DNA from 3 places in the Paenibacillus sp. NPDC058367 genome. Region 3 is predicted to be linked to each of the others. Evidence: riboswitches for the same ligand, from Rfam matches in the RefSeq annotation. Region 3 holds a riboswitch; each other region holds the start of a gene.
The links. A riboswitch is a leader RNA that binds a small molecule or an ion and turns the genes downstream of it on or off. The one in region 3 is predicted to bind cobalamin.

Region 1 (8,404 bases), on a different contig from region 3:
TTTTTTCTTATCTTGGCCGTACAGATGATTCCCGGCCAATTGACTATCGTGCCTGCATATCTGATCATGAAACAGCTTGATTTGTTGAATACTTATGCCGCACTGACGCTGCCGATGATGGTAAATGCGACGTTCATCTTTATGATGCGGCAATTCTTCCTGAGCTTTCCGAAAGAGCTGGAGGAGGCTGCCGAGATGGATGGTCTAAATAAATTCGGCACATTTTTCCGCATTGCTCTGCCACTAGCTATCCCCGCATTGGCGGCTCAGACGATCTTTGTATTCATGGGTGCATGGAATGAATTTCTGAAGCCACTGATGTTCATGTCAGACAAGTCGATGTTCACACTTACACTTGGTCTCAATACTTTTAAGGGCCAGTATATTAGCCACTGGAATTATATTATGGCTGCATCAATGGTGTTTACCCTACCCGCACTACTTATTTATGCATTCTTCAACCGCTTCTTTATAAAGGGAATTACGTTTACCGGCAGCAAATAATTTAATTTACAAGGACCGCCACTGATCTTAAATCAGGGCGGTTTTTTGATATGTTCATGAATTGTTACCATTCTATCGATCTTATATGGGGAAGTTGGGGTATAAAAGGAAGGGAAGAGGTAAAACTATGTTCACTAAATAGAACTGGAAGAAATTTAAATGCGGAGGTAAATGATGACACAGAATAAAGGAAATTCACAACGTCAGATTCGAACTTCAATTCTTTGTTTGATCTGTGCCTGCACCGTCCTATTAAGTGGCTGCTCTAAAGCTGCCAATGAAACCACACAAGTAACTCCAACGCCTACAACAGAAGCCACTGCACCTGCAGCTACGAACAGTGCCACTGAACAACCCAATACCTCGTCCGGTACAAATACAGAGGGACTTCCGGCGGGTGTTAGTGTTAAGAGGGTGATTAAGGAAGTTGCTTTAAAGGATGGCTATCATAAAAAGATTGAGCTGCTGACAGACGGCGGCAAGCGGGTTACCATAACGGATGCGACTCAAAAGATTGTTTTGCAGCAGATTGAATATGATGGGAAGATTACTACGTCTAACGGTAAACAGGTTACCGTTAGAGTCGAAGGTGGGGGAGAGCAAAGCATAACCATTCCCGATCATGTAGTGATCGAAGATGAGGACATGCTTGGAATGATGCCAGGTGTTGATATCGAGTGGACAGTGAATGCCGAGGGGCAAATCGAAAGTGTTGAACTGGAGGATTAAAGAGATACTGAGGTGGCTGGCTAAATGAAATTTCTAATCGTATTTGGCAGTATAGTGGTTCCCGTCGCCATGCTAATGATACAACGGAAATGGATAAAGTGGCGTATTGTTTTTAATGTAGCTTCTGTGTTGTCTACGCTTATTTTAGGTAATATTTCTGCCCTAGCTATATATGAAATATTAAGAGATAACACGGTATTTATGACCTCGATCCATGCGATTTTTTTGAATCCAATGTTCCTTTTAACGGGAGCTTATCTTGGAGTATATCTGGTCTATCGCTTGATGTTGATGACGTATGAAGAAGTATATGTATGATGTAGTTAAAAAAAGGAGTGTCCCCGTGAAGGGACACTTCTTTTTATGTTATACAGCGAAAGTTAAGAAGATTTTCCTACAACGTTTGTTCCACTCTTCGTGATCTTGTACGTAAGGATATCACCATTCCAGAAGTGGAATTTCAAGATGACCTCTCCATCTTTAACATCTTTAAAGAAGGCTGGAAGCAGCTTGATTTCTTTCGTGTTATAAGAGGGTGAGAACGTATTGCCGAACTCCTTGAATGGTGTCCAGTCTTGCGGGCCTGCATTGCCACCAGCGGTATAGACAGCCTCCATCGTGGCAAGCTGGTTACCATTAAAGGTAGTTGGAATCGCAAACGATTCAGTCGTACCTTTGGCATCACTTAATTTGGCAGTGTCATTCACGATGATCTTTAGTCTCCACGCAACACCTTTGTTGAATTTCAGCGTTAACACGGCATTTTCACCGTATTTTTGGGAAGCTGTGAGTTTTTTGAGTTGGCTGGCTTTGAGTGTGAGCTCCTCGCCATTCAAGGTGTAATCTTTTCCCTTTGTTAGATACTTCCCATTTGCACTAATCGTGGTTAGCTTATTGCCGTTTAGGTTCAGCTTCACCTTGGTGTCTTTGATCGCTGCACCTTTTTTTAGATAGACCAGATCGCTTTCAGTGCTGGAGGAACGTTCCTTCAGACCAGACATTAATACACCCTGCAGCTCAGAATCGGACCACTTATACGTTTTGCGGTTGAAATGCTGCCCATTATCCCAGAGCATGGAGGTCATTTTCTTTTCTTTTAAATAATAGGTAAGGTACTCGAAGAATTTCAGCTTCTCGCCTTGTTCAATCACACCTGTATCTTTATCGAATCCTAGCAGTCCAAACTCACCAACGATAACAGGGATTCCTTTAGCTACGAATGTGTTGTAAACGCTATCAAAAGTTTGGATGATATCGTTTTGTGTATCTTTTTCAAACGTGGTGTAACCAGCGATATTCACACTGAACGGCCAGAAGCCATAGTAGTGAACGGTCGCAATTATGTTCGGATCGTTAAGAGCTGTAATCGTCTTGTAGAGCTGATCCATTCTAGGTTGGGTAGGAGAAGTCTCTAATGAAGGTAGCACTAGCGGACGGACATCATTCTTTCCACCTGAGTTTCGAACGATCTGATGGAAGGAATTGTTGAGCTCTGCAAGCATCTGTTCCATCTTCGCTTCATCCTTACTTCCGCCATCTGTGAAACGAGGTTCATTAATACTTTCGAACATCAGCTTATCGGATTTATCCTTGAAGCGGTCCGCAATTTGAGTCCATGCTGCATTATAACGCGCCAGCGTTTCCTCATGCTTCTCTTCCATATGACTTACCCATAACCAGGAGTCGTGATGGACGTTAATCATTACATATAACTTGGCGTCCAGCGCCCAGCCTACAACTTCTTCGACACGGTCGAGGTAAGCTTTTTCAATAGTGTAGTTCGGTGCTTCGCCTATGTGTGAATCCCAAGTGATAGGAATACGGATACTTTTGTAGCCTTGTGCGGCGATTTTCTTAATCAGTTCTTGGGTCACACGCGGATTGCCCCAGGAGGTTTCATCCTCACCTGTAGCATCTAGAGTATTGCCAAGGTTCCATCCGGGCTGCATATCGTCTACATAGGATTGGATCTTACTCTTTGGTGCTGCCTTAGCTTGTTGCTCGTCCTTAGTGGCAGCGGCGGCAATGGATGAGAACAAAGAGAGCAGAAGAGCGGTGACAAGGGTCAATGATAAGAATGATTTCTGGATTCGAGTAGTCATTGAATTCTCCTTTGTAAGATCATTTTTGAGGATGCTTAAACCTGACCTTCCTTGGTACTTTGGTGCTTAGATGAACACGTACACCTCCATGAATTCGTTGTAAACGCTTACCAAATACCCTAACATAGAATAATTTCAACGAGTACCTTACTAATTTGTGGTAAATTCATATATGAATTAGTGATTTGCAGTGATTCCAAAGTTATGGAGGGCAATCCAGTGAGCAGATTTCATTACATAGGCTCGGCTACAGAGCTTCCGTTAGGAGAAAGAGGCAGTGTACCGTCAGTAATGACATATTATGAAGTGAAAAATTCCCCGGAGTATAAGAAACAAAGAGAGGCTCTGCGCCTGCAAGGCATAATTCCTTTGGATGACATCGCAGATCTGTCTCATTTAAGAGATGAGGACTGTCTTGTATACGACTCGGAAGAAGATGCAGCGGGTATTTTTATAGAGGAACTTGGGTATTGGAACGATGAGATTCGCAAGCATTTTCGGAGTCCGTATGTGTACCGGATTTCACCGAATTGGGGCGGTTTCTCTGTATCCCCTAAGCTAAAAGATACTCTACCGGGATCGTATAACGCCTCACTCAAGTGTTGTCGGGAGCTATTTAGGCTTATGACAGATTATGGGGTATCTGGTGCCGAGTTCGAGCTCTATACATGCTGGGCTGAGGAAGAAGGACTACCACGTAATAAAAAGTATGATCGAATCTTTGATTTGGCCTTTTTGTCACTGGAGGATGGTTTTGAGCTGAGAGAAAAAGAATATATTGTGGTTAGAATGATTTGATATTCAATAGGATTATCGCTAACTACTCGTTATACAAAAAACAAATATTGCATGACAAAAGCAACTATATTAGATATGATGAAGCATGAAAAATTAATATTAGCAATAGGTGCCAATTATGAATGTTTCGGAATTACAATCATAGATTGGTTAAATGGAAAGCGGGTGTGAATCCCGCGCGGTCCCGCCGCTGTGAAAGAGGAGTCCTTGCAAGGTGCCACTGGGAAACTGGGAAGGTAGCAAGGGTGATGATACTTGAGCCAGAATATCTGCCTGTTTCTAATACACCGTTAAACTCTACGAGCGATAGAGAGGTGTTTGATATAGTATATGCCTGCTATTGTTGCGGTTCACTATCTTAAACCTCTTGACGTTATGTTGAGTGGTTTTTTTGTAGTGCTATGAAAGTTTATTCTGTTTTTTAACATAGGAAGAGAAGGGAAGGGTTATGGAAACATGAAGAAAAATAAGTTTTTAGCTTGGTTACTTATTGTAGCAGTATTTATCACGACGTTCTCTACAAGTGTAATCCCGGCTCATGCGAATGAAGCAATTGCCGATAGTGCAGTTGTAACAACAGAGGTTGATCAAGCTCTAGTAGAGCAGATTAATGCGCTAGTACAAGAGCCAGATACAGAGAAGCCTACGATTTCAATAGAAGGTATACAAGATAAACAGGAAGTATCCAGTAAAGATGTAAGCTTCAAAGTAGTGGTTACAGACAATGTCTATAAAGACATTATTCCAGTAGTAAAGCTGAACCAAGTCGTTCTGTCAGCTACTAATGATGAGTACAAAGCATCTCTAAACCCAGGTAGTAACGTAATCGCAGTAACAGCTATAGATGGCGCAGGAAACAAAGCAGATAATGTAACCTATCAGGTTACTTATAAAATCACTGCTAAAGAACAGTTAGATAAAAGCTTGGCCTACATCGTTAACACCGTAAAGAATCCTTCATTTGGAACAGGTAGCGGAGAATGGTCGATTCTTTCTCTAGCACGTGCGAACTACAAAGTACCTAACGGTTATTACAATCTCTATTACAACAATGTAGCTACGCGAATAGCAACGATAATTAAGGATGGAAAACTCGACGCTAGTAAAAGCACAGAGAATTCCAGAGCCATTCTAGGACTTACCTCTATCGGAAAAGATATCACGAATGTTGCAGGTCATGATCTAAGAAATGCACTCGCTGATTATCAATATATTCAGAAGCAAGGGAACAACGGTCCCATATTTGCTCTGATTGCACTAGATAGTCATAACTATGAGATTCCAGTATTATTCCCTGATCCTGATGAGAAGGGAGTTATATATCAAAGCACAAGAGAAAACCTGGTTCAGTACATCTTAGATAGAGAAGTTAAAAAAGGTGCAGCAGATGCCGGGGGCTGGGCTTTAGGTGTAACCAAAGCCGACGTCGATATGACCGGGATGGCGATGCAAGCACTTGCGCCTTATTACGCAAAGGATCCTAATGTAAAAGCTGCCGTGGATCGGGCGATTGCATGGTTATCGAGTGTACAAAATGCTCAAGGCGGATTTACAAGCTGGGGAAGCACAAGCAGTGAGAGCATTGCACAGGTTGTTGTTGCCTTAACTGGCGTAGGCGTAGATCCGCACAGTGACCCTAGGTTTATTAAAGAAGGAAATTCACTTATAGATGCTTTACTTAGCTTCTCTGGGCCGGATGGTGGCTTCAAGCATATTCTCACCGGTAAAGTAGACGCTATGGCTACGGATCAAGGTACATATGCGCTCGTATCCTATGATCGTCTGATCAATAATAGCAACCGTCTCTATGACATGAATGATGTTCCATTTGAACAACCTACTACTGTTGTAGCCAAACAACAATTAAATAAAAACCTTGCCTATATCCTAAACACTGTAAAAAATCCGTCTTTTGGAACAGGTAGCGGGGAATGGTCGATTCTTTCTCTAGCACGGGCCAACTTCGAGGTTCCAAGTGGCTATTACAATCTTTATTATAATAATGTAGCTGCTGAAGTAGCTAAGCTAATGAAGGATGGAAAACTCGACCCTTCTAAAAGCACAGAGCATTCCAGAGCGATTCTAGGACTTACCTCGATCGGAAAAGATATCACGAATGTTGCAGGGTATGATCTAAGAAATGCACTTGCAGATTTTCAATATGTTCAGAAGCAAGGGCTTAATGGTCCCATATTTGCGCTGATTGCCTTAGATAGTCATAACTATGATATTCCTGTAGTAGAAGGCGTTACAGATCAAACCACAAGAGAAAAACTAGTTCAGTATATTTTAGAAAAAGAAGCACCAACTGGTGGATGGGCGTTATTTGGTACTAAAGCCGATACCGATATCACTGGAATGACGATGCAAGCACTTGCGCCTTACTATGCAAAGGATCCTAATGTAAAAGCTGCTGTGGATCGCGCGATTGCATGGTTATCAAGCACACAGAATGATCAAGGTGGATTTACAAGCTGGGGAAGCACAAGCAGTGAGAGCATCGCGCAGGTCATTGTTGCTTTAACTGGCGTAGGCATAGATCCGCACAGTGACTTAAGGTTTGTTAAAAAGGGAAATTCACTGATTGATGCACTGCTTACCTTTGCTGATCCGGATGGTGGATTTAAGCATATTCTCACCGGAAGAGTAGATGGGATGGCTACGGACCAAGGTACGTATGCACTTGTGTCCTATGATCGTCTGATTAATCACAGTAACCGTCTCTTTGATATGAATGATGTGGTAATTGAACAACCACCTGTACAACCAGAGGGTCCGAAAGAATTTCCGTTACCTTCTGGTGATAAGCCGGAAGTTGTAATCAATGATGATGCTCATGATTATATCGTTCCGATCAGCACAGGAGATAGCAACAAGGAAATAACGGTAGTTATTCCTAAAAGTCAACAATCGAAGGTTAGTGTTAGTTTACCTAATAACAGCGATCTTCCTCAGATTGAGGCTACCAAAGGTGACGTATCTGTAGTCATTCCTAAGGGTGCAAAAGTTACAAGTGGAAATGCCGCAGCGATTGAACTAATGTCACCTTTAACAGGCACAGAAGCTGCACTAAAAGATAGTCTGAATCAGATTATTTCCCAGGATAAGAAGCTGGAGAGCATTATTCAAGCTTTTTCTATGGGTGGCAGCGCAAGAGTAGAATTCAGTCAATTTATCACATTAACCTTTAAGGACCTTAAAGGAAAAGATGTAGCTTATATTCAAAATGGTGCACCTCATGCGATTCAAAAATTTGCAAGTGACGCCTTAGGTTTGGCAAGCGGCAAGTCAGAGTATGCCTACGATAATGGAAATGATTTAATCGTAAAAACCAATCACTTCACTGATTACATTGCGTACACATCCAGTGTAGTTCAGACACCTGGTGGCGACGGTGGTAGTGGCAATGGTGGAGGAACCACTCCATCGAAACCATATGTAACCCTATCCGTGGATAAGCTTACGATTAAGAAGGGATATGTTCTTCCATCTGTACAGGTAGAGCTACAATCTGGTGACACAGTGTGGTCTGTACTAGAAAGAGTGCTAGATAGCCGCGATATCGACTATAGATATTCTTGGAACAGTACATTTGGAAGTGTATATGTTGAATCCATAGCTGGTGATGGAGAATTTGACCATGGTAGCGGTAGTGGATGGATGTATAATGTGAATGGAAAATATCCTAATTATGGTGCATCTTCATATAACCTAAGTGCCGGGGATAGAATTCAGTGGCGTTATACTACGAATTTGGGTGTGGATCTAAATGCACCGATGCCAACTTTGAGCCCAACTCCAACCCCATCTGCTACACCAAAACCAAGTGGTACGCCAGCTCCAGGTGATATCGCTAAACCGGGTGACCCGAATGCGAGTCCATCGCCAACAGCGACTCCTAACGATATCAAGCAAGTGTATAAAGACGCCGATAAGATCTCATCCTGGGCGTTCTCAGCGATTGAAACAGCTACAGTAAAAGGGTACATCCAAGGTAACAATGGTCAGGTAAATCCGAAAGATCACATTACAAGAGCAGAATTTACTAAGATCCTAGTATCAGCATTGGAACTTGATATCAAGAGTGACAAAGGAATTACCTACAAGGATGTCGCTCTGGGAGATTGGTTCTATCCATATGTGAATGCTGCTCATAAAGCAGGGTTAATTACAGGCTTTAATAATGAATTTAAGCCAAATGATAAGATTACTCGCGAACAAATGGCAGCCATTATTGTCAGAGCATTATCAATCCCGGCTACGAAGCCTGG
Region 2 (8,404 bases), on a different contig from region 3:
TTCCGGTGCTCACGTAGCTTCCACTACGCTCCGCTCCTCAGTTTCTACCTTCATCCAATCTTCTCGGTGCTGAAAACCGTACTTTTTGAACACGTACTATAATGTTAAGGCTGTGACCGGAGGCATGATATGTTCAAAATATTTATTATAGAAGATGACCGTGGACTGGTGGCTCTGCTGCAGGATTATTTACATAAGTTTGGATATGAAACACAGGCTGTGAATGATTTTGAGCGGGTTCGTGCTCAGTTTGAGACGTTCGCTCCGCACCTGGTTCTTTTAGATGTTAATTTGCCAAAATACGATGGGTATTATTGGTGCCGCCAGATTCGTGGGATTTCCACCTGCCCTATCCTTTTTATATCTGCCCGCGATGGCAAAATGGATCAAGTAATGGCGCTGGAGAACGGAGCCGACGATTATATTACGAAGCCCTTTGATTACGAAATTGCGATGGCCAAAATTAAAAGCCAGCTGCGACGCGCCTACGGTACCTATGCGGGAAGCAACAATGAGCGTACTCTAACCGTTGCCGGAATGGCACTGGATGTGGAGCGACTAGTCCTTATCCGAGGAGAAGCCAAAGTGGATTTAAGTCACACGGAAGCCAAGATACTAGATGAGCTGATGCAAAAGTCGGGAACTATCGTTACCCGCGACAGACTGCTCGAAAAAATCTGGGATGATCAAGCCTTTGTGGATGAGAATACGCTTAATGTCTATGTCACCCGTGTACGTAAAAAGCTTGCCGCTCTTGAGATTACGGACGGTCTACAAACCGTTCGAGGTCAAGGCTACCGCTTGATTCCGAATTGGGGGGATGAGGATTGAAGCTATTTTTAAGGGAGCAGATCCCTTTAATTGTTGTCTATCTAGCACAGCTCATCTTGATCACACTAGTATATCGGCTGGATGGGGGCAGTGGGGTGAGTGTTAGTCTGTACGCTGCTCTTCTCAGCACTTGTCTGCTGCTTGGCTACCTCGCTTATCGGTATATCAGCAATCGTACGTTCTATGAACGACTGGAGACTGTACCCACCTCTCTAGATGAAGCTGGCGGTCCATCACAGGATTCTCCGCTTGCCGTGAGTTTACGAGGACTACTAGGGTCACAATTCCGCCTCTACAAAAATGATTTACACAGCTACCGCCACAAGCTGGAGGAACATATTCACTTTATTAATCAGTGGGTGCATGGGATGAAGACGCCATTGTCTGTCATCCATTTGATGATTCAAGATAAAGACGGACCGCCTTTTACGGCGATAGGTGATGAACTGGACCGTCTGAAAAAAGGACTGGACACTGTACTTTATACGGCTCGGCTAGATACTTTTGAGCATGATTTTTACGTGGAACGTTTGGATTTGGAAACCCTCGTACGTAGTGTGACCTCAGAGCAGAAGCGTCTGTTCATACGTAACCGTATATTTCCTACTATTAAAATAGATGAGCGAATCGCCGTAACCACAGATGAGAAATGGCTAAGTTTTGTGCTTACGCAAATTATTACGAATGCAATACGTTATACGACGGAAGTCGGCAAACATGTATATTTCCATGGGTACATACAAGAAGAAAAGAGAGCAGTACTGGAGATACGAGATGAAGGAGTTGGCATCCCAGCAGGTGATCTACCGCGTGTGTTTGATCCTTATTTTACAGGTGTGAATGGACGAACCTTTCAAGAATCCACGGGGATGGGTCTATATCTTGTGAAACAGATCTGCGGAAAACTTGGTCACGAGGTGAGCATTTGCTCAGAAGAAGGTAAGGGCACAACCGTACGGATAGTGTTTAGGGAGTCCTACCTTACAAAAATGTAAGGTCATTGTAAGTTAGAGAAATGGCAGCCTGTGTATACACTTTGTATAATGAAGGCAATCCAGTCGAAAGAAGGAGAGGTAACACTTGCCCATTCTAGATGTTCATAATTTATCAAAAATATATGAGGGTAAAGTGTCCACTCAGGCATTGAATCATATCCGTTTTTCTGTTGAAAAAGGGGAGTTTGTTGGCATAATGGGACCTTCGGGGAGTGGGAAAACAACACTGCTCAACACGATCGCCACCATCGACCAGCCGACCTCCGGTCAGATTCTGATCAACGACCGAGATCCCAATTTGCTTAGCAGAAAAGAAAAGGCACTCTTTCGCCGCCATGAGCTTGGTTTCGTCTTTCAGCATTTCAATCTGCTGGATACGCTCACTGTAGAGGAGAACATTGTGCTGCCTCTCACGCTTGCTGGTGTCCGTGTAACGGAAATGGAGAGCAGATTGAAAGAAGTAGCAAGTATGCTGGACATTGAGCATCTGCTGCAAAAAAGGACATATGAGATTTCAGGTGGACAGATGCAGCGGACCGCCATCGCCCGGGCGATGATTCATCGTCCTTCATTGATTTTAGCAGATGAGCCTACAGGGAATCTGGATTCCAAAGCTTCAGGTGAAGTCATGAATATGCTGACAGAGGTGAATCAGGAAGAAGGGGCAACCGTGCTGATGGTCACACATGACGCAGTGGCCGCGAGCTTTTGTAACCGAGTCATCTTTATTAAAGACGGACGTTTCTATAGTGAAATGTACAGGGGGAGCAGCAGAGGCGCCTTCTTCCAAAGTATCATTGATATGTTGTCTCTGCTTGGGGGAACTAGCCATGACCTTTCGGCAATTCGCTTATAGGAATGTTACACGTAACAAGCGTAAATATGCGGCTTATTTTGTCGTCAGTGCTTTTTCAGTGATGATCTTTTTTGTGTGCGCATTGTTTATTTACCATCCGGATATTTCTAAGAGCTTGGTTTATAGTACAGCTGCTCATACAATGATGGCGGCAGAAGCCATTATTTATGTGTTTTGCTCCTTGTTCGTTCTTGTATCGGTCGGATCATTCCTGCAGTCACGTAAGATGGAGTTTGGGATTTTATTGATGCATGGAATGACGAAGCGACAGCTGAACATGATGGTATTTTTGGAAAATATGATGATCGGCACCTCTGCCATCCTGACAGGTACTTTACTAGGGTTAATTCTGGGTAAGTTGTTTTTGATGATCGGATCTACTTTTCTAGGGATACCTCTTTTAACGTTTCATCTACCATGGCAGGCGCTTGTACTAACGATATGTAGCTTTGCGCTGTTATTTATTCTAATCTCGCTAAGCACGTTCTTCTTTATTGGGAATGAATCACTGATGCGGCTGTTTCAGGGAGAACGAAAAGCAGAAGAGGAACCTAAAGTTTCCCTGGTGTTATCTATACTGTCTGCTTTATTGCTGTTAACGGGCTATTTTATGGCAGCTACAGCACAAGCGGCTTCGGTTGAAAAGGTGATGTTCCCCGTCGTTATAATTACGGTTGCGGGTACCTATCTCTTTTATACTCAGCTCAGTATTTACACTGTTAAACTACTTAAGGCGATCCGGCGCCTGTATTGGAACCACACGAATATCATTACTTTATCGGGCTTGTCTTACCGCTGGAAAGAGAATGCCCGAATGTTTTTTATGGTGACGATTGTATCTGCAGTATCTTTTACTTCAGTGGGAGTATTCGCATCGATCCATACGCTTTCCAGAGAGTTGAAATTGGACTATCCCGCAGCAGTTGGTTATGTATCCAAAGGCAATCAATTGCAGGATTCTTTTGATCAGCATTTGGACGAAATTCAGGAAGAGCTTACAACGCTCGGTTTACCCTATGAGACACTTAGTATTCCGATTAAATACGCAGAGGTGGAATCTCAGACCGGGCCAGATCGCACGTTAAGGCTTCCCTTGATTGCTTACAGTGATTATAAGCTTGCTCTGCTTCGTGCAGGGTTTACGACGGATGAGCAGCCTCTAAGTAGAGATGAAGGACTGGTGATGATCGGTTCGCAACGAGACAGGAGTCTGCAAGCGGGTAGAGTAAAGCCGGTATATACCTTGAAGCAAGGTCTTTCCATTCGAGAAATGGGTTATACCCAGCATGTTCCGATTGCCGAATATCTATTGCCGGAGCTGGATGGAAGGGATGGGGGAGATTTCAGTGGTGTTGTGATTAGCGATGAGCTTTACAAGGCTATTCATCCCGTACAGACCGATTTGTATACAGGATTTTACATGGATGATTTCCCGCGAACAGTAGGTATAGCGGCGGATCTTGCTCATAAAGGGAAACGGTCCTATGAAAGTAACTCGCCATACGCGATTGTTGTTAGCGGCACGCTGTTTGAAATACAAAGAACATTGTACAACACGATGCTATTCGCTTCTTTACTGGTGGGTACTGTATTTTTCATTGCAGCAGGCAGCTTCCTTTACTTCCGGCTGTATACAGATCTAGATCATGATCGCCATCAATATTCTACATTGTCCAAAATGGGACTTACAGATCAAGAGCTAAACCGAATTGTAACGATACAATTGTCGTTGTTGTTTTTTGTTCCGGTTGGGGTAGCCATTTTGCATAGTGTGTTTGCCTTTATTGCGCTTCAGCGGTTGTTTTACTTATCTATTGCTGTGGAGACCGGGGCGGTGTTATTGGGATATTTGGCTGTCCAGGGACTTTACTTCTTTTTTATTCGCAGCCGTTATTTACGCAACTTGAAGAAGAACTTGATCTGAATAATGGGGGTTACGAAATGCAAGCATGGATTACAGATTTTATGGAGCAGTTTGGTTACTTTGGTATTTTCCTGATGCTCGCTTTTGAAAATATATTTCCACCGATTCCTTCCGAAGTGATCCTTCCTTTTGGCGGATTCATGACAACCACAACGAATTTGACCATTCCTGGTGTAATTATTGCTGCTACGCTTGGCTCACTGCTGGGTGCAGTGATTCTCTATTATATCGGTCGTTTGTTGGATGTAAATCGCTTGGAAAAGATCGTTGAACGCTGGGGCGGCCTTCTCCGGATTAGCAAAAAGGACATCCACAAGGCTGACGCTTGGTTTGACAAATATGGCTATTGGACCGTATTATTTTGTCGGATGGTTCCACTAGTGCGTAGTTTGATTTCGATCCCTGCAGGGATGTCGGGCATGAAATTTGGAGTGTTTATGATCTTCACAACGATTGGTACGCTGGGATGGAATCTATTGCTGGTGCTTATTGGTGCGGCATTGGGTGAGTCCTGGGAAGACATCGCCATGTATATGGATATGTACTCCAACGTAGTGTACGTGCTTCTTGCAGGTGGAGTAGTGATCCTTGGGTATTTGTTCTTCCGCAAGCGCAGCCGGAAAATGAACACCGAAGGTTGAGCCGAGAAGGACTTATAGTTAAAAGTTATGATTAAAAGGAGGAGAACAAATGGAGCTATTAACGATTATTAAAGCTATTATTTTGGGGATTGTTGAAGGATTGACTGAATTTGCTCCGGTATCCTCCACAGGTCATATGATTATTGTTGATGATATGTGGTTAAAATCGACAGAGTTATTTGGACAATATACGGCCAATACGTTCAAAGTGGTTATACAGCTGGGGTCAATATTAGCAGTTGTAGTTATTTTTAGAAATAGGTTCATTGAATTGTTGGGCTTAAAGCGCTTCAGCCGCAAGCAGTTGGATCCTGTAACCGAGCAACAACCACAGCTTGAAAAAGGCGGCCACCTGAAGCTTACACAGGTGCTTGTAGGTTTAGTGCCAGCAGGTGTGCTGGGGGTTCTGTTTAATGATTATATTGACGAGCATTTATTCTCTACATCCACCGTGTTAATCGGTCTAGTAGTCGGTGCTGTATTAATGATTATTGCAGATCTATTCGGACCAAAGAAGATTCAAACGGAGAGTGTCGATCAGATTACATATAAGCAGGCGCTAGGTGTTGGTCTGGTCCAGTGCTTCTCCTTGTGGCCGGGATTTTCTCGTTCCGGGTCGACGATTTCTGGTGGTGTTCTTCTGGGTATGAGTCATCGCGCTGCTGCTGATTTCACGTTTATTATGGCTGTTCCAATCATGGCAGGCGCCAGTTTACTCTCACTGATGAAGAACTGGCAATATTTCACCATCGATGCCCTGCCGTTCTTCATTGCAGGCTTTATCAGTGCCTTTGTATTTGCACTATTATCGATGCGTTTCTTCTTGAAATTGATCAACCGGATTAAGCTTTTACCATTTGCTATATATCGCATAGTACTTGCTGCAGTAGTATATTTCGTGTTTTTCTAAATCCGTTATAAGGAATCGATATAACAGAAGCCCCCGTAATCTATTGCAGATGACGGGGGCTTTCACGTATGATGACATCAGATTTAAGACACTCACTTTATCCTTATAATTCTCGCATAAACGCTTACCGTCCTTAAAAAGATGCTGATGGCGTTTTAGCTTATGGATGATAAGAAAGTATAAGTATCACGAAATACTTTCTTATAATTCTCGCATAAACGCCTACCGTCCGTATAAGGACACCGAAGGCGTTTTAGCTTGACAATATCGGAGACAGGTGCTTGCCGGAAATTAGTAATTCGGTAGGCTTAATAGGGAAATTCGGTTTGAAGCCGATGCGGTCCCGCCACTGTAACGGAAGAGTCCATAGCAACATATGTCACTGGCAATTTACTACTGCTGGGAAGACTGCTAAGGATGCTGACACCGCTAGCCAGGAGACCTGCCTGTTTCAACAGCACTGCTTCACCTACGGAGGATAGGAAGGTGTTAGACGTTAACCATAGGTATATTATGGGCGTCTTTCCCTTTGACTTTTTTAGGGAAGGGCGCTCTTTTTTAAAGGAATACAAGTGATATCGAGTCCAAAATAAGAAGATGGAGAAGGGGAGCTGCAAAGTGACGAACAAAGTAAAAGTAAGCAATCTTGGCTATCCAAGAATCGGAAAAAACCGCGAGTGGAAGAAAACGTTGGAAGCCTTCTGGGCGGGAAAAATAAATGAGGAAGCGTTCCGTACTGAAATGACAGGAATTCAGCTTCAGCATTTGAAGACTCAGCAGGAGGCAGGAATTGATTTAATTCCGGTAAATGATTTTACGTTCTACGATCATGTGCTAGATACAGCTGTAATGTTCGGGATCGTACCTCCACGTTATGCGTATGATGGTGGCGATATTGGGCTTGATCTTTATTTTGCGATGGCTAGAGGAAATGCTGAGGCTACCGCTTGCGAGATGACTAAATGGTTCAATACGAACTATCATTACATCGTTCCAGAGATCGGTGCACAAACGCCGCGTCTGACCGAGAATAAACCATTGGCTGCTTATCGTTTTGCCAAGTCCCAAGCGGGAATTGAGGGTAAACCTGTGGTTTTAGGCCTTTATACATTCCTTAAGTTGTCAAAAGGATTTGCATCTGCGGATATTGCGAAGATTGCTGCTCGGTTTCTTCCGGTTTACGTTCAGCTGTTGCAGGAACTGAAGCAAGAAGGAGTAAGCTGGGTACAAATTGATGAACCAGCGATTGTTACAGGAATTAATGAATCAGAATTATCCTTACTTAACTCGATTTACACAGAAATTGCTGAATCCGTGCCTGGATTAAATATTATTCTGCAGACTTACTTTGAAGCTGCTGAACCGCTGGAGGCACTGTTCAAGCTTCCGGTACAAGGTTTAGGTCTTGATTTTGTCCATGATGGCGGGGCGAACCTGGCATCGATTGAACGTCTTGGCTGGCCTGAGGATAAGTGGCTGGGAGCGGGTATTATTGACGGACGCAACATCTGGCGCTCGGATCTGGATGCTAAGCTGCAGCTAATCGAGAAGCTGAGTGTACATGTACCGCTTGACCGTCTTCTTCTACAGCCTTCTTGCAGTTTGCTGCATGTTCCGGTTACTGTTCAGGGTGAGGTGAAGCTGAAGGCCACCGTTAAGGCTGCTTTAGCTTTTGCTGATGAGAAGCTTAGAGAGCTTGGCCTGCTTGCTGCAGCCTTAGAGGGTACAGCAGAAGCTGCTGCTGCGTTGACAGCCAGTCGTGAAGCCCTTACTGCCTTCCGTGCACTTCCTGAACGCGGTCGTAAGGATGTGGCCGAGCAAGTTCTCGGACTTACAGATTTACCAGACCAACGTAGCCTACCTTTTGCTGAACGCCTGAAGGTGCAGCAGGAGAAGTGGCAGCTGCCACTTCTGCCAACGACAACAATCGGAAGCTTTCCACAGACTGTAGAAGTGCGCCAGGCAAGGTTGAAATGGCGTAAAGGCGTATGGAATCAAGAGCGTTACGACGGGTTCGTTCGTGAGCAGATTGCAGATGCAATCACTTTCCAAGAAAAGCTGGGTCTGGATGTACTCGTGCATGGTGAGTTCGAAAGAACCGATATGGTGGAGTTTTTCGGTGAGAAGTTGGATGGTTACTTATTTACTAGCAATGGCTGGGTTCAATCCTACGGATCACGCTGCGTTAAGCCACCAGTTATTTATGCGGATATAGCTTTTATCCAGCCTATGACTGTAAAAGAAAGC
Region 3 (8,404 bases):
TACCTCCCACCATGACATCGCGTAAGTATGCACTTTTAGTTCACGTACTTACCTAAAGGTAAGCACTGCAACCTGCCTGCACGTGATTGATGTATAGTCTTCGGGGCGAATCTCGTCTTCGGTGTACACCCAAATATCACACAAGAGAGACTGGGTCATTCCGCCATTTTACTTGAGTAAAGGTTAGACGGATGTAACGTTATGTGTATGAACTCTATATCACTGATAAAAAAAATTTGCCTGAACGCAAAGAAATACCCCACCATTACTGGCAGGGTACGATACTTCCGCATAATTTCAACATAATCCATTTGGGATACTTGCCTACCACTTAAGGTTGACAGGGTGCGTCTTTGATTATGTATGAAAAAAATCCACCAGCATGAGTACTGGCGGATTTAATAAGGTGCAGCTATATTGGGAGGTTTGAAACTTAAATAAACAAAGTCTTAGAGATGATTACCAACAAGATAAACAGAACCAGAATTGCGGCGGTAGAAGTAAAGCCACCATATCCTCCTGCGAATTCGCCCATTTTAACTCCTCCTTTGTAATTGAATACAATTTAAAATATACAAGCTTTTGTAATGATGACCAGCAGGATAAAGAGCACTAAGATTGCCCCTGTGGATGTAAAGGCTCCACCAACAAAACGTTCAGGTTCACGTTCACGTTCACGTTCACCAACGCCGCAACAACGTTCTCCACGTACTTCGCCCATTTGTCAATTCCTCCTTTTTAATTGGATACAAAACTAAGATATGCGGGATTTGTATCGGTGCTTGGGTAAAAAAGAAACGAAAATAGTAGGCCTGTTGCGGGATCCGACATTTCGTAAAAAACAAAAAAATACCCACCAGCCGAAGCCAGTGGGCGGTTTTTCCCGGTTTTATGATTTTTTAAATAAGGGCTATAGCCAGCAGAGTGAACAAACTCAAGGTTAAGATGTCATTTGTAGCAAAAGGATTACCAAAAAAAGCTGAAGTGTGCACAGATCCGTTATGTTCCGTTCTTAAGTAAACATTATTTCTGTCCACATTTGTAATTACGCCTACGTGCTGTCTACCATCTTTAGTCAGAATCCGCACTCTTCTATTCATGTAGCGCAAGCAGCTGCAATAAGCATCCATCAGGAAACTCCCCCTCGCTCGTATTACTTTATTTTATGATGAGAGGTTACGCCGGTAACGGCCAGCAGCGCCCAAAACTTCCGGCTCGACAAATTAACTTTCCAGTTCACTTTGTAAGGTTAACTGTCTTACTTGCTCTTTCTTGCCGTTTACGAGTACTACCACTGTATTGTCATTGTTGCCCTGATTCGCTGTTTCCTTCTTTTTCAGCCCTAGGTACTTTGCAATCCCGATCACATGGCTATCAATGATTGCTTGGATAACCACATCTTTTTTGAGTTTGGCAGCGTCGGTTGCCACATCCAAAAATAAATTCTCCGTGAGTACTGCAGGCATGTTGCTCTCACGCACCACGTGGTTTTTTGCCTTTTGGCCCCGGTCGTTGGGGACTCCATTACAAGCGGAAAAGACACTCTTTCGGTAGAAGAATGGTAGAAGAAACAAAAAAGCGCGACTCCCCAAACTTCAAGAATCCGCGCCAAATATGGTTTTTTGGGATGCTGGTGAAGGGAATTGAACCCCCGGCCTACGCATTACGAGTGCGTTGCTCTACCCCTGAGCTACACCAGCTTAAGGCTGATTTTTCTGTCAAACAAAAAATATTATACAACTTTCAGCCAGAAACGCAAGCCTATTTCTCCCTATTTCCCTACTCTCCCGAACTGCTATTCCACCTGTAGTTTACGCTCCACAGACTCCAGCTTTCCACGGCTAGTGGAGGGTTTATCGCGGCGGTCGTCTATTTTAAGTGAGGTAGAGACACGCTCTGCACCTGCGGCAAAAGGAGACTCGTGCAGCGCTTCGACTGCAGCAAAAATACGCTGAAGAGGCCCTTCGATGATTGTACCCATGGATGTAAGCTCATAAGTAATCCCTTCTACCGTCTTCAGCACTCGCTGCATATCCGCAACATAGCTGCTAAGGCTCGTACTACCTGTTCCAATCGGAATAACGGTTACTTCAGCAATAGGCATGGGAATACCTCCTCGGAATTTTAAAGTATGTGTCTCCTTCTATTGTAACAACTCCACCGCTCTCCCACAAATGATCTCAGCTTTATTATGCCCCTTCTTCTTTCCCCAAAATTCTCCGAAATATGACTTTCGCCACAAGTATTTTTTCTAACATGAATTCTAGGGTCATCTGCACTACATTTATGGACTCTTTGTGGCATCTTTTCGGACAATTTATGAATCATTTTTCATATGCCTGTGGATCAATTGTGGATTACTTATGGACAGCCTGTGGATCATTTGTGGAGTACTTTTGAAGAACCCGCTCCCCACGCGGGTTTTCTAAAAAACTATTTACAAACACAACATCTTGGGTTATTTTTATCTAACGACAACAAAATATAGTGGAGACAGGCGCTTTGATCCTTTATCGGAATTAGAGCTTAATAGGGAAGTACGGTGAAAATCCGCTGCGGTCCCGCCACTGTAACCGGATGCCCCTTACAAGCTTTTTTAAGACGGGCAGATCTCCTGGCAGAAGCCACTGAGGGGTAAGAGCCCCCTTGGGAAGGCGCTGAGAGGTCCTACGGAAGCCAGGAGACCTGCCTGTTTCGACGACACCAACTATGAGTGCCTGCGAGGAACAGGAACGGTGTCCGCATGCGGTCATCTTCTTAGAGACCACTGCAAATATCTGTGTGGATATTTACATAACGCATCGGGCATTTTCTGCCATCCTCGCTAGAGGATGCTTTTTTTATGAGATCACAATGAATATACGGCCGCTTATGCGGCCCCACTTCTTAATGATAGGACGATAGACTGAGAGGAGAGCTATACAATGACGTTGTTGGAGAGACAATTTAACGGTACAACAAATGCACGAGAAGTTCTTTTAGAAGAGCTCATTGATTTAGGACGCGATATTATCGACAGCCGGGATTTGGACTTGCTGCGCGAGAATGCCAATTTGAACGGAGAGAGTTTCTCCGGTAAAATGAGCAAGTTCGGCAGTGAATATTCAAAATGGTACGCCCGCAACTTTACGATGCCGCCGCAGCTAGTGCAAGCCATTGATGACAATGTCGTCTATGTGCATGATCTGGATCAATACGCAATCGGAACGACTAACTGCATTTTTATCCCGTTCGATAAGCTTCTCCGCGAAGGCTTCAACACCGGCAACGGCAGTGTTCGTCCTCCGAACTCCATAATGACAGCTATGTCACTGGTAGCAATTATTTTTCAATCCCAGCAAAATGCTCAATATGGCGGCGTATCCGCCAATAAACTCGACTATGATCTGGCACCTTATGTAACCAAATCCTTCGCTAAGCTGTTCCGCAAGGGTCTGGATTATTTTGATGAGGGACAAGCTAATGATTCTTTGGGCGAGATTACAATGAGCCGGATCGATCTGGCGGAGTTATATCCAAAAGCGTTTCGTTTTGCACTAAAGGAAACCGAAATCGAAACCCTGCAAGCGGCTGAAAGTATGGTACATAATCTCAACACCATGTCCAGCCGATCCGGTGGGCAAATTCCGTTTACCAGCATCAATTATGGTACTTGTACTTCACCAGAAGGTCAGCTTGTGATCAGCTCCCTGCTAACAGCAACGATGAACGGACTTGGCAGCGGAGAAACACCTGTGTTCCCGATTCAAATCTTCAAATGCAAGCAAGGAGTCAATCAACAGCAAGGTGATCCTAACTATGAATTGTTCCTAAAAGCGGCGGAATGTTCTGCACGCAGACTATATCCGAACTTCGCTAATCTGGACGCTCCGCTCAACTTGCAGTATTATGATCCAAGTGATCCTGATACGGAATTTGCTACAATGGGCTGCCGCACCCGAGTGCTCGGTGACCGTTTTGGGCGTAATCATTGCTCCGGGAAGGGCAACCTTTCCTTTAATACACTGAATCTGGTTCGGCTCGGTCTGGCACACGGCACAGTAACAGGCCGACGTACCGTCGCAGATGAAGCTGGCTTCTATGAGGATCTAAACCACTATATGGATATTGCGCTGGAAGGACTTCTTCATCGGTTCCACATCCAAAGCGCGCAAAAAGCTAAAGCATCCGATTTCATGATGCGAGAAGGCGTCTGGGAAGGCGGCGAAAATCTCGCTCCTGAAGACTCTGTAGGCGAACTGCTGAAGCATGGTAGTCTGTCGCTTGGCTTCATCGGTATGGCGGAATGCATGAAAGCCATGTACGGCAAACACCATGGCGAGCATATGGAAGTCCATGCCAAGGCTGTGGCTATCGTGCGTCACATGCGGGAGTATTGCGACCTTAAAAGTGAGGAACTTAATCTCAACATTACCTTGTTCGCAACACCAGCAGAGGGCCTGTCCGGCAAATTCACCAAGATTGATCGCAAGGTACTGGGTTCTATTCCGGGCGTAACTGACCGTGAGTATTATACGAACTCTTTCCACATCCCTGTATACTACGATCTAGGTGCTGCTCAGAAGATCAGCTTGGAAGCTCCTTTCCATGAATACTGCAATGCCGGGGCTATTTCTTATGTCGAATTAAATGGCAATGCCCGCAGCAATCCATCTGCTTTTATCAAAATCATTAAATATGCACTAGAACAACAGGTCAGCTACTTCAGCATTAACCATCCGATTGACCGCTGCTCCAGCTGCGGATACGAAGGCGTAATTGGGACAAACTGTCCTTCCTGCAACGCACATGAGAATGACGTGCACATCCGTCGTTTGCGCAGAGTTACAGGTTATTTAACTGGCGACTATCAGACCCGCTTCAATGCCGCCAAACAAGCCGAAGTACGGGATCGCGTTAAGCATCTATGAATATTTGCGGATACTATCCGGAGTCGATTAACGAGGGAGAGGGCATGCGGGCCGTCCTCTTCATCAGCGGCTGCCGTCATCGTTGCCCGGGATGCTTTAATCCCGAGACATGGAACTTTAAATATGGAGAAGCCTTCACCTTAGAACGTCAACATGAAATCATTGCAGAAATCGCCGCTAACCCTTTGCTGGATGGTCTAACACTGGCAGGCGGCGATCCTTTTTTCTCGGCAGAAGAGGTACTTGGGTTCATTCATGAGCTTCGCGCCGTGCTCCCTGGCTTCCCCATCTGGATTTACAGTGGTTATACGTATGAGGAACTAACCGCCCTTCCCGGTTCGCCGGAGTGGAATCTACTTACACAGTGTCAGGTATTAATAGATGGACGTTTTATAGAAGAATTGAAAGATACTACACTTCCTTACCGAGGAAGCTCTAACCAACGCATAATCGACATTCCGGCCAGTACGAACGGCTCGGAGGTCTTTCTGTGGCAGCCTACTGCGCTATAATATATCAATTTTTGATATTCAAAATTAATCCAAAATAAGAAGGGATGAAATAACCATGCCACAATTCGTAGTAAAACCAGATAATCGCCAACTGGCTTTTGATGAGAAGCGCCTTTCCGTATACGCCGACCGTATCTTAGAAGGTCTTGATCAACTAAATAAAGAAACATTGCTGCGGGGAGTAATTTCCAAACTGCGTCGTGACTCCGTAAGCGGAGAAGAAATTAGCAATGCCTTCACCATGAGTGCTCTAGAGCTTGTAACGAAAGAAGAGCCTACTTGGAAGTTTGCAGCTGCCCGTGCCCTTCTGACTACCCTTTATAAAAAAGCAGCCGTTCATCGCCGCTATAAAGCTTATCCAGAAGAGCCTTACGGTGAGCTGTACCCGCTAATTACGGATCTCGTAAAAAAAGGAATCTATCGTGAAGAGCTTCTAAGTCATTACACCAAAGAACAAATTATCGAACTAGGTGGGTGTATCGATTATACACGCGATCTTTTGTTTGACTATATCGGTCTGCTTACGCTATCCGACCGTTATTTGGCGCATGATTTTGACGGCCGTGTAATGGAGCTTCCACAAGAACGTTATATGATTATTGCTATGTACCTGATGCACCGTGAACCAGCTGAGAAACGTCTTGAGCTTGTAAAAGAAGCTTACTGGGCTATGAGCAACATCTACATGACAGCTGCTACCCCTACAATGTCCAATGCCGGCAAAAAGGTCGCTGGACAGCTATCCAGCTGCTTCATTGATACGGTAGACGATTCCCTAGAGGGTATCTTTGATTCCAATACAGACGTAGCGCGCCTTAGCAAAATGGGTGGCGGTATCGGCGTCTACCTTGGTAAAGTACGGGCACGGGGTTCGGATATCCGTGGCCATAAGAACACTAGCTCCGGCGTAATTCCTTGGATTCGCCAATTGAACAATACAGCAGTCAGTGTAGATCAACTTGGAACACGTAAAGGTGCTGTCGCTGTCTACCTTGATGTATTCCATAAAGATATTCTCGCTTTCCTCGATCTTAAACTAAATAATGGTGACGAGCGTATGCGTGCACATGACGTATTCCACGGTGTAACCCTGCCGGACTTGTTCATGGAAGCCGTTGAATCACGCAGCCACTGGAACCTCTTCTGCCCACATGAAGTGAAGAAGGTTATGGGCTGGACGGATGAGAACGGTCGTCCGCTTGGTCTGGAAGACTTCTACGATGAAGAGCTTGGTAAAGGCACTTTCCGTGAAAAATATGCTGAAGCTACAGCCAATTTGGAATTGTCCCGTATTACCGTTCCTGCGATCGACATCATGAAACGGATTATGAAATCACAGCTTGAAACAGGTACTCCATATATGTTCTACCGTGATACGGTTAACCGGACGAACCCGAACCGTCACCAAGGTATGGTCTTCTCTTCCAACCTGTGCACAGAAATTATGCAGAATCAATCCGCTACCGTTATTGAACAGGAAGAATTAGTAACCAAAGATGGCAAGACCCGGATTGTTATCTCCAAAATCCCTGGCGATTTCGTAGTCTGCAACCTGAATTCGATTCACTTGGCACGTGCGATTCCAGCTGGTGTGCTGGAAAGACTTGTACCTATCCAAGTACGTATGCTGGACAACGTAATCGACATTAATAATATTGAAGTTCTGCAAGCACAATACACGAACAGCCAATACCGCGCAGTCGGTCTCGGCACATTCGGCTTGCATCACCTATTGGCACTCAAGGGCATTCGTTGGGAATCTGATGAAGCCGTAGAATATAACAACCATTTGTATGAACACATCAACTACCTGTTGGTACGTTCGAGCATGGAGCTTGCCCGTGAAAAAGGCCGTTATCCGAAGTTCGCCGGTTCCGATTGGGAGACAGGTGCATACTTTACTTCACGTGGCTACGTTAGCGGTGAACAAGAAGGTAAATATGTAACCACTGAACAATGGCGCGAGCTGCAAGAAGAAGTGGCTAAAGACGGTGTTCGTAACGCATGGATGTTCGCGATTGCACCGAACGGCTCCACATCGATTATTGCCGGCTCCACAGCCAGCATTGATCCTTTGTATGAATTGCTTTCCTATGAAGAGAAAACAACTTACAAGATCGCTAACCCAGCACCGGATCTGTCCGACAAGACGATTTGGTACTATAAAACTGCGTTTACAATTGACCAAAACTGGTCGATCCGCATGGCTTCTGCTCGTCAGCGTCACGTCGATCAAGGCCAAAGCTTTAACCTGTATGTTCGTCCTGACATCAAGGCTACCGAGTTCCTTGAGCTGCATCTGAACGCCTGGAAGGGCGGATTGAAATCAACTTATTATGTGCGTAGCCGTGCTTTGACAATAGAAGAGTGTGATTCTTGCGCTAGCTAAGAGTCTTACTGCTTTAAAAAATTTGGTGATTTAATCGTAACTGCGAGAAATGTTTGGGCTTCCGGTCGCTGTTATCCTCAGATTTCTTGATCTATACCGTCTTCGCGGTAGAAATCCGAGGATAGCATATGCTTTCGATGCGAGCTTTCCTACGGAAAGCTTTCGGGCGAACGCTATCGCTCCTACAGCTCCAAACTTTCTCTCCGTTACTTCATCAACCTAATTTAATTAAAGATCAGACAAGACGAATTACCAGCGCAAAAAAATGGAGGGAAATTAAATGCAACTACAAAAGATTTTTAACACTGAAGCACCCAACCAATCCACACGCATCATCGACGGTGAGTGCTCAGGTATTCTGAACTGGAACGATATTCGCATGCCGCATATGTACAAGCTGTACAAGGTGCTGCTGCTGAATCACTGGATCGCGGATGAAATCCCAATGTCCAAAGATGCGCAACAATTCCCTATGCTCGATGCTGAGGAGCAACGCGTATTTAAGATCAACATCTCCCTGCTCGCCGTGTTAGACTCGATGCAGACGATGTTCGTAAGCGACGTGAAGCGTTATTTTACTGACTCTTCTCTAG

Region 1: linked by a shared signal. The riboswitch ahead of ACFWMP_RS29645 (S-layer homology domain-containing protein) and the one ahead of ACFWMP_RS24970 (anaerobic ribonucleoside triphosphate reductase) in region 3 are both predicted to bind cobalamin.
Region 2: linked by a shared signal. The riboswitch ahead of metE (5-methyltetrahydropteroyltriglutamate--homocysteine S-methyltransferase) and the one ahead of ACFWMP_RS24970 (anaerobic ribonucleoside triphosphate reductase) in region 3 are both predicted to bind cobalamin.

What each region holds. Positions count from the first base shown of each region.
Region 1 is NZ_JBHXIZ010000009.1:158,226-166,629, forward strand. It holds gene ACFWMP_RS29620 (carbohydrate ABC transporter permease) at 1-504, shown strand, start outside; gene ACFWMP_RS29625 (hypothetical protein) at 676-1,233, shown strand; gene ACFWMP_RS29630 (hypothetical protein) at 1,258-1,551, shown strand; gene ACFWMP_RS29635 (cellulase family glycosylhydrolase) at 1,614-3,335, opposite strand; gene ACFWMP_RS29640 (hypothetical protein) at 3,555-4,133, shown strand; cobalamin riboswitch at 4,224-4,424, shown strand; gene ACFWMP_RS29645 (S-layer homology domain-containing protein) at 4,590-8,404, shown strand, end outside.
Region 2 is NZ_JBHXIZ010000003.1:429,800-438,203, reverse strand. It holds gene ACFWMP_RS18835 (response regulator transcription factor) at 130-831, shown strand; gene ACFWMP_RS18830 (sensor histidine kinase) at 828-1,826, shown strand; gene ACFWMP_RS18825 (ABC transporter ATP-binding protein) at 1,912-2,682, shown strand; gene ACFWMP_RS18820 (ABC transporter permease) at 2,657-4,606, shown strand; gene ACFWMP_RS18815 (DedA family protein) at 4,624-5,247, shown strand; gene ACFWMP_RS18810 (undecaprenyl-diphosphate phosphatase) at 5,297-6,157, shown strand; cobalamin riboswitch at 6,416-6,621, shown strand; gene metE (5-methyltetrahydropteroyltriglutamate--homocysteine S-methyltransferase) at 6,776-8,404, shown strand, end outside.
Region 3 is NZ_JBHXIZ010000005.1:376,324-384,727, reverse strand. It holds gene ACFWMP_RS25000 (sporulation protein YjcZ) at 434-535, opposite strand; gene ACFWMP_RS24995 (hypothetical protein) at 566-721, opposite strand; gene ACFWMP_RS24990 (hypothetical protein) at 900-1,130, opposite strand; gene ACFWMP_RS24985 (N-acetylmuramoyl-L-alanine amidase) at 1,224-1,481, opposite strand; tRNA gene ACFWMP_RS24980 (tRNA-Thr) at 1,629-1,700, opposite strand; gene ACFWMP_RS24975 (MTH1187 family thiamine-binding protein) at 1,796-2,104, opposite strand; cobalamin riboswitch at 2,479-2,707, shown strand; gene ACFWMP_RS24970 (anaerobic ribonucleoside triphosphate reductase) at 2,925-4,910, shown strand; gene nrdG (anaerobic ribonucleoside-triphosphate reductase activating protein) at 4,907-5,422, shown strand; gene ACFWMP_RS24960 (ribonucleoside-diphosphate reductase subunit alpha) at 5,478-7,811, shown strand; gene ACFWMP_RS24955 (ribonucleotide-diphosphate reductase subunit beta) at 8,092-8,404, shown strand, end outside.